Regions from separate parts of the Bradyrhizobium sp. 2S1 genome, predicted to be linked through region 1. Evidence: predicted binding sites of a transcription regulator. Region 1 holds the regulator's gene; each other region holds the start of a gene.
What was found. Region 1 encodes LexA, which represses DNA repair genes until DNA is damaged. Its sites were predicted from a motif close to TGTTCNNNNTGTGTTCNG; they were not measured.

Region 1 (2,267 bases):
TCCGCGGCGACGATGCGCTCAACCCAAAAACAGCGACGCGAATGCGGAGGGCCGCCTCTCCACAACCTTCGGCTTGTGCTCGACCGGCGGATGCAGTGCCGGCAATTGCAGCACGCTGACGCGCTGTCCCTCGACGAGCTGGGTCACCAGAACGTGGCTGCCGTCGGGGAATTCGACCGCGTCATGATGGCGATCGGGCACGTCGGGCTCGACTTCGTTGAACACGCCGACGCGGAAATTCATAGTCTTGGTCCAGATCCAGCGGCTGTCGTAGCGAACGTTCTCGGCGAAAGCGAGCTCGGTGCCCGGCAGCATGCAGACCGCGACAGTGGGATCGTTCTCCGAAGCAAAGCCGCGGGTCGACGTGCCGCGGAAAGTCGTGGTGATCAGCGTCTCTCCGACAATGGCGGGGCGCGATGCCACGGCGTGCAGACTATAGTCACACATCGGATGGCTCCTCTTTTCGAGGTAGCGACCCGTGCCTCTCCTTGAGGCGCAGGCCTCTACCAGAGTGGACGATAGCAAACGAGTGTCTGCTCGTTTCTGGGCGATTGTACGACTGGCCGTCGAACGCCTCAATCACAAACGCGCTACAATGCGCGAGAGGTATCAGGGCGCATCCTAGGTGGTCCGCACGTCGCACTATCTTCCAAGGAACGATCCGATCTGTTGCTCGTTCCCGGATCGGGATGACTTTTCTTCGAATCGTCATCCCGCTCCATATGTCTGTTCGAGCATGATCTTTTCGGAAAACCGCTCCGCACTTTTCCGGATCATGCTCCGCCGCCGTCAGTATTTGCGATACAGCCCGATCAGCTTGCCCTGGATGCGGACCCGGTTCGGCGGCAGGATGCGCACTTCATAGGCAGTGTTGGCCGGCTCGAGCGCGATCGATGCACCGCGGCGGCGGAAGCGCTTCAGGGTGGCTTCCTCCTCGTCGATCAGCGCCACCACGATGTCGCCGGTGTTGGCGACGTCGTTGCGCTGGATCAGCGCCATGTCGCCGTCGAGGATGCCGGCGTCGACCATGGAATCGCCGCGCACTTCCAGCGCATAGTGCTCGCCGGAGCCGAGCATATCGGGCGGCACGCTGATGGTGTGGCTGCGGGTCTGCAGCGCCTCGATCGGCGTACCCGCCGCGATCCGGCCCATCACGGGGACGGCGACCGGACGGTTGCCGTCGTCCTCGGCGATCGGCGGCGTGCTGCTGCGCTTGCCGAGGGTGCCTTCGATGACGCTCGGCGTGAAGCCGCGGCGACCGTTGCCGCCGCCGGCGGCCAGTTCGGGCAGCTTGATGACCTCGATGGCGCGGGCGCGGTTGGGCAGGCGGCGGATGAAGCCGCGCTCCTCCAGCGCAGTGATCAGGCGGTGTATACCGGACTTCGAGCGCAGGTCGAGCGCATCCTTCATCTCGTCGAAGGAGGGCGGCACGCCGGCCTCTTTCAGACGTTCATTGATGAAACGCAGAAGTTCGTACTGTTTGCGCGTGAGCATCTCGAGCATTCCCCCGGTTGATAGCGTCGTTCGATTCCGAGACTCTTCAGGTGGGGCCTTTCAGACGGGGCCTGATCTCGGGAGCGCAATGCTCCCTAGCGGCTTCCCGATTGTAGACACCAGTACTCGAAACAAATCATGAACGGACACTATATGTTCGATATGTGTTCCGCAACCACTTAATTTCCGGTGAACGCATCAGGCGGCGCGCAATCGGCAGCCCGCGAAAACCTCAGTCGGGCAGTGTGAGGATCTCGCATTCGCTGCCCTTGGCGGCGCCGGGCGCAAACGGCGGACGTACCAGAAGTGCCCGCGCCGCAGCGAGATTCCCGAGCAGCGAACTATCCTGCTGCATCACCGGCGTGGCGATCAGCGCGCCGTCCTGGCGCTCCTCGAGACGCGCGCGCAGATAGTCCTCGCGCTGGTCGTTGGCGGCGAGGTCGCGGCCGAGCAGGGCGGTCGTGCGGACATGATGGATCGTGTTCCGGCCGCTCAAAGCCCGAATCAACGGCACCAGAAACAGGAAGGCGCAGACATAGGACGACACCGGATTGCCGGGCAGGCCGATCACCCGCATGGCCCCGAGCCGGCCGTGCATCATCGGCTTGCCGGGCCGCATCGCGATCCGCCAGAACGCCATCGCGACGCCCTCGGCCTCCAGCGACTGCTTGACCAGATCGTGGTCGCCGACCGAGGCGCCGCCGGTCGTGATCAGGATGTCGGCGCCGGCCTCCCGCGCCCGGCGGATACCGGCCGTGGTCGCGGCCACCGTG
Region 2 (2,267 bases), 500 kb from region 1:
GTGTTCCTCGAGCTGCGACACCGAGATAGCCAGCAGCGAGATGATCTTCTCGCCCGGGTGGTCAGCAAGCGCAGCGCGTACCAGACTTTCGGCGAGGGAGGCGAGGATCATTGTCCTGCACACCGGCGCATCGAGCGTCATCGCGCGCGTCACCGACTTCAGGTCGGCGAAACGAACGCGCACCGTCACGGTACGTCCAGGCCGGGATTTTGCCCGAAGCCGCGTGGCGACACGGTCGGCGAGATGAAGCAGCGTTGGCCGAATGACTTGCTCGATCGCCGGCTTTCGGCCAAGCGCCGATTGTGCTCCTGCCGAGCGCGCACGGCGGTGCGGCTTGAGTTGTCGTGGATCGCGATTCCAGGCCAGGGCTGCGAGCTTCTCGCCCGCCGCGGGACCGAGCAACCTTGCCAACGACCGTTCGGACAATTTGGCAAGCTGTCCGATTGTCGAAACACCGATCGCCGCGAGCCGCGTCCGGGTGACCGGCCCCACACCCCACATCAGTTCAACCGGCAATTCGTGAAGGAATTTCAGCTCGGCGTCGGGATCAACCACGACAAGCCCGTCGGGTTTTGCGACTTGCGAGGCGACCTTTGCCAGATGCTTGGTGCGTGCGACGCCCACCGAGATCGGCAAACCGAGCTCAGTGCGTACGCGCCGCCGGATCGCCGCGGCGATCTCGGCGGGCGTTCCGAACAGGTGCGTGCAGCCGGCAACGTCGGCGAACGCCTCATCGATCGAAATGCGCTCGACGAGCGGTGTGAAATCGCCGATCACCTTGATGGCCGCATCACCCAGCCGCTGGTAGTCGCTGAAATGCCCGCCGACAAAAATGAGCTGCGGGCACAGTTCGCGCGCTTCCCGTCCCGACATGCCGCCACGCACGCCGAAGGCCTTGGCCTCGTAGGACGCGGCAAGCACAACCCCGCCCCCGACGGCGACCGGCCTGCCTCGCAGCGTCGGCTCAAGCAGCTGCTCGACCGATGCGTAAAATGCATCGAGGTCGGCGTGAAGGATCGTCGCTGCCGTTGCCATCTCAAGCCGTTCACCCCGGCCCCCGACCGAAATTGGTCGACCCCAGATGCGAAGATTGACACTAGGACAAAACAAGAACAATATGTATCCGGAATTTATGATTGTGCTGGCGTGCGGCATGACGGATGTCAGTCCGTCAATGCGCCTTGTCGATCGTTCGCGTATCGGCGCGTCTGTCGGCCTCCGTTCATTGACGGACAAGCTCTTTGGGGTTGATATCCTCAAATGAACGATCACGCTCATCAGGTGGACTTTCAGGCCACGGCCTCGCTTTACAAATGGCCGTCTCTCAACAATGCCAGGCGAGAGGATCGGGTACCCTATATGGTCGTCAACGGGACGCTCGACCAATGCATTCGCGATTTCATGGACAAGCCTGAGAAGACGCGACACCTCTATGAGATCCGGACCAAGTCGCAGCCTCCCCTCGTCCCCGAGGTGCTGTCGCCGGAGCATGTGCTCGAGCTCTCCAGGCTGCGCGAATTTCTCTGAGGCGTGCTTCGGCCACGCGAACCTGCACCGCCCCCTCCCTAGGCGGACTTATCCGTCTGTTGCATGCTTGACGGCGGATTGTTTGCCTATGCGCGAGCCGTTACACTCGCCCGACTCTCTGACTGATGGACGTCGATGCCGGCATTGACTAGCCGCTTCGACGTTCGCTGACGCTCGCAAATCGCCCGCACGGGAGAGCAACGGCTGCGCGACCGGTTGATGAGGCATCGAGAGGCGCCGCATGAAGTTCAATCTGGCGATCCTGAGCGTGCTGGCCGCAAGGCCCGAGCAACGGATCCCACTTGAGGAGGTCAGCCGCGAGGTCAAGCGCATGATCGCAGGCGGCGATGGAGCTGCGCAGGTGAGGCGATCGTCCGAGCTGGGCGACGCTGACGTCTTCGAAGCCGGATTGGCTTCGATCAATGACGCCGGTCTGCAGATCACCGACTCCGGCCTCTCGCTATGGCACTCGCTCGAAGCTTCACGTGGCGAACGGCAGCGCATCGAGCAAGAATCCAATGAACGGCAAGAGCGCCCGGACACCGTTGTTGCCGACACGCGCGATGCGGCAAGCGGTGCGGTCGTCGACCGGACCGATGACATTGATGCCGCACCCGAACCACGCGCCGATGTTCCGATCGTATTCGAGCCGGCATTCGGCTCGGTTCACGATACGAATCGAAGCGATGCCCGGCTATCGCGACTCGTCGGATTGCTCGCCAGCAGCATGCCGAAGTTCG
Region 3 (2,267 bases), 4.2 Mb from region 1:
ATCAGTCTCGGTCGAGGAGGGGCTGTCGGGCGCAGCTGCCGTGGCCGGAACCTTCGGCGCGACGCCGGGCGCAGCCGGCTCCGGCACTTGCTTTCGAAACAAACCGAACGCCATGTGGGCTCTGTGGGGCTGTTGGAAGTTGCCTTGGAAAGTTGCGGCGGGACGGGGCGATCCTCGCATCCGGGCGTGAAGTCATGGTTAACAAGTGCCTCATATTCCGGGATGCGGTAGTATTCCGGGACCGGACGGCCCCCGCCGATCTTTGATTTTGACCGCCAGGGGCCTATAAGGCCGCGTTTTCCACCCGTTCAGACCCTACGCTTTCGAAGAGACGTCGCATGGCCGGCCATTCCCAATTCAAGAACATCATGCACCGCAAGGGCCGGCAGGATGCCCAGAGGTCGAAGCTTTTCGGCAAATTGGCCCGCGAAATCACCGTGGCGGCCAAGCTCGGCACCCCGGACCCTGCGATGAACCCGCGCCTGCGCGCCGCCGTGGTTGCGGCCCGCGCCGAGAACATGCCCAAGGACAACATCGATCGTGCGATCAAGAAGGCCGCGGGCAATGAGGGCGAGAACTATGACGAGATCCGCTACGAGGGCTATGGCCCCGGCGGCGTCGCCGTCATCGTCGAGGCGCTGACCGACAACCGCAACCGTGCCGCCTCCGACATCCGCTCCTTCTTCACCAAGTCGGGCGGCAATCTCGGCGAAACTGGCTCGGTCGCCTTCATGTTCGACCGCACCGGTATCATCGAATACGACGCCAAGGTCGCCTCCGACGACGCCATGCTGGACGCCGCGATCGAGGCCGGCGCCGACGATGTGGTTTCCAGCGAGGCCAGTCACGAGGTCTACGCCTCGCAGGACACCTTCCGTGAAGTGGCAAAGGCGCTGGAAGCGAAGTTCGGCGAGCCGCGCAAGGCCGCGCTGACCTGGAAGCCGCAAAACACCGTCTCGGTCGACGACGAGACCGGCGAAAAGCTGTTGAAGCTGATGGACCTGCTCAACGAGCACGACGACGTGCAGAACGTGTTCGCCAATTTCGAGGTGTCCGACGCGCTGATCGCGAAGATGGGCGGCTGATCTACTTGTTGCGCTGTCATCGCCCGACTTGATCGGGCGATCCAGTATCCCAGAGACCCGAGTTTGATCCGAGAAGCCGCGGCGTACTGGATCCCCGCCTTCGCGGGATGACGAGCGAGGCTCGCTGCTACGACCGCGGCAGGGGATGACCCGTCCGTTTGTGTTTCGTTCTCCCGGCGCAGGCGGTATCACTACCCCATGACATCGCAGCCGATTCGCTCTCCCGTCCGCATCATCGGTATCGATCCGGGTCTCCGCCGCACCGGTTGGGGAGTGATCGAGACCGAAGGCAATCGTCTCGTCTATATCGCCTGCGGCTCGGTCGAGCCGCCGGATGATGTGCCGCTGGCGAACCGGCTGCTCGCAATCCATGAGGGGCTGGCCGCCGTGCTCGGCGACTACAGGCCGGCGGAGGCGGCGGTCGAGCAGACCTTCGTCAACAAGGACGGTGTCGCCACGCTGAAGCTCGGGCAGGCCCGCGGGGTCGCCATGCTGGCGCCCGCAATGTTTGGTATCTCGGTCGCCGAATACGCACCGAACCAGGTCAAGAAGACCGTGGTCGGCGCCGGACACGCCGAGAAGAACCAGATCCAGGTGATGCTGAAGATCCTGTTGCCGAAAGCCGAGCCGCGGTCCGCCGACGCCGCCGACGCGCTCGCGGTCGCGATCACCCACGCCCATCACCGCCAGAGCACCGCGCTGCGGCTCAGGGTGGCGAGCCTATGAGGGACTCTTCTGACGTATCGCGAAGTGAGGAGAGCACACTGGTTGGGCTCCCTCCCCCCTTGCGGGGGAGGGTTGGGGAGAGGGGTAAGCCCCGGGCGACGGTGCGCGATGTGCGACGACGAGGCATCAACGAAGCGCGCGAGACAAGTGAGTGCGGTGCGAGCGTTGTTATGCGTCAGCCAACTGAGCAAGCGGCACCCCTCTCCCTAACCCTCCCCCGCAAGGGGGGAGGGAACCCTTCCGCTGGTGCCTCCCTCACCGAAGTCGAAACGATCGTGCGAGCCACGAGCGCCGAACTTGGGGGGGCGCGATGATCGGCAAGCTCAAGGGCCTGATCGACTCCTACGGCGAGGACTATGTGATCCTCGACGTCGGCGGCGTAGGCTATCAGGTGCATTGCGCGAGCCGCACATTGCAGGCGCTGCCGTCGCCGGGGAGCGCGGCCGTGCTCTCGAT

Region 2: dinB (DNA polymerase IV) is a predicted target of LexA. The motif match lies at 1,098-1,115, and genes of this name have one in related genera.
Region 3: ruvC (crossover junction endodeoxyribonuclease RuvC) is a predicted target of LexA. The motif match lies at 1,241-1,258, and genes of this name have one in related genera.

What each region holds. Positions count from the first base shown of each region.
Region 1 is NZ_CP147717.1:7,558,995-7,561,261, forward strand. Features, by position in the region: gene HAP54_RS35670 (hypothetical protein) at 19-447, opposite strand; gene lexA (transcriptional repressor LexA) at 790-1,494, opposite strand; gene glp (gephyrin-like molybdotransferase Glp) at 1,727-2,267, opposite strand, start outside.
Region 2 is NZ_CP147717.1:7,055,420-7,057,686, reverse strand. Features, by position in the region: gene dinB (DNA polymerase IV) at 1-1,035, opposite strand, end outside; gene HAP54_RS33185 (hypothetical protein) at 1,402-1,527, shown strand; gene HAP54_RS33180 (hypothetical protein) at 1,796-2,267, shown strand, end outside.
Region 3 is NZ_CP147717.1:1,037,574-1,039,840, reverse strand. Features, by position in the region: gene HAP54_RS05020 (methyl-accepting chemotaxis protein) at 1-114, opposite strand, end outside; gene HAP54_RS05015 (YebC/PmpR family DNA-binding transcriptional regulator) at 339-1,085, shown strand; gene ruvC (crossover junction endodeoxyribonuclease RuvC) at 1,284-1,811, shown strand; gene ruvA (Holliday junction branch migration protein RuvA) at 2,122-2,267, shown strand, end outside.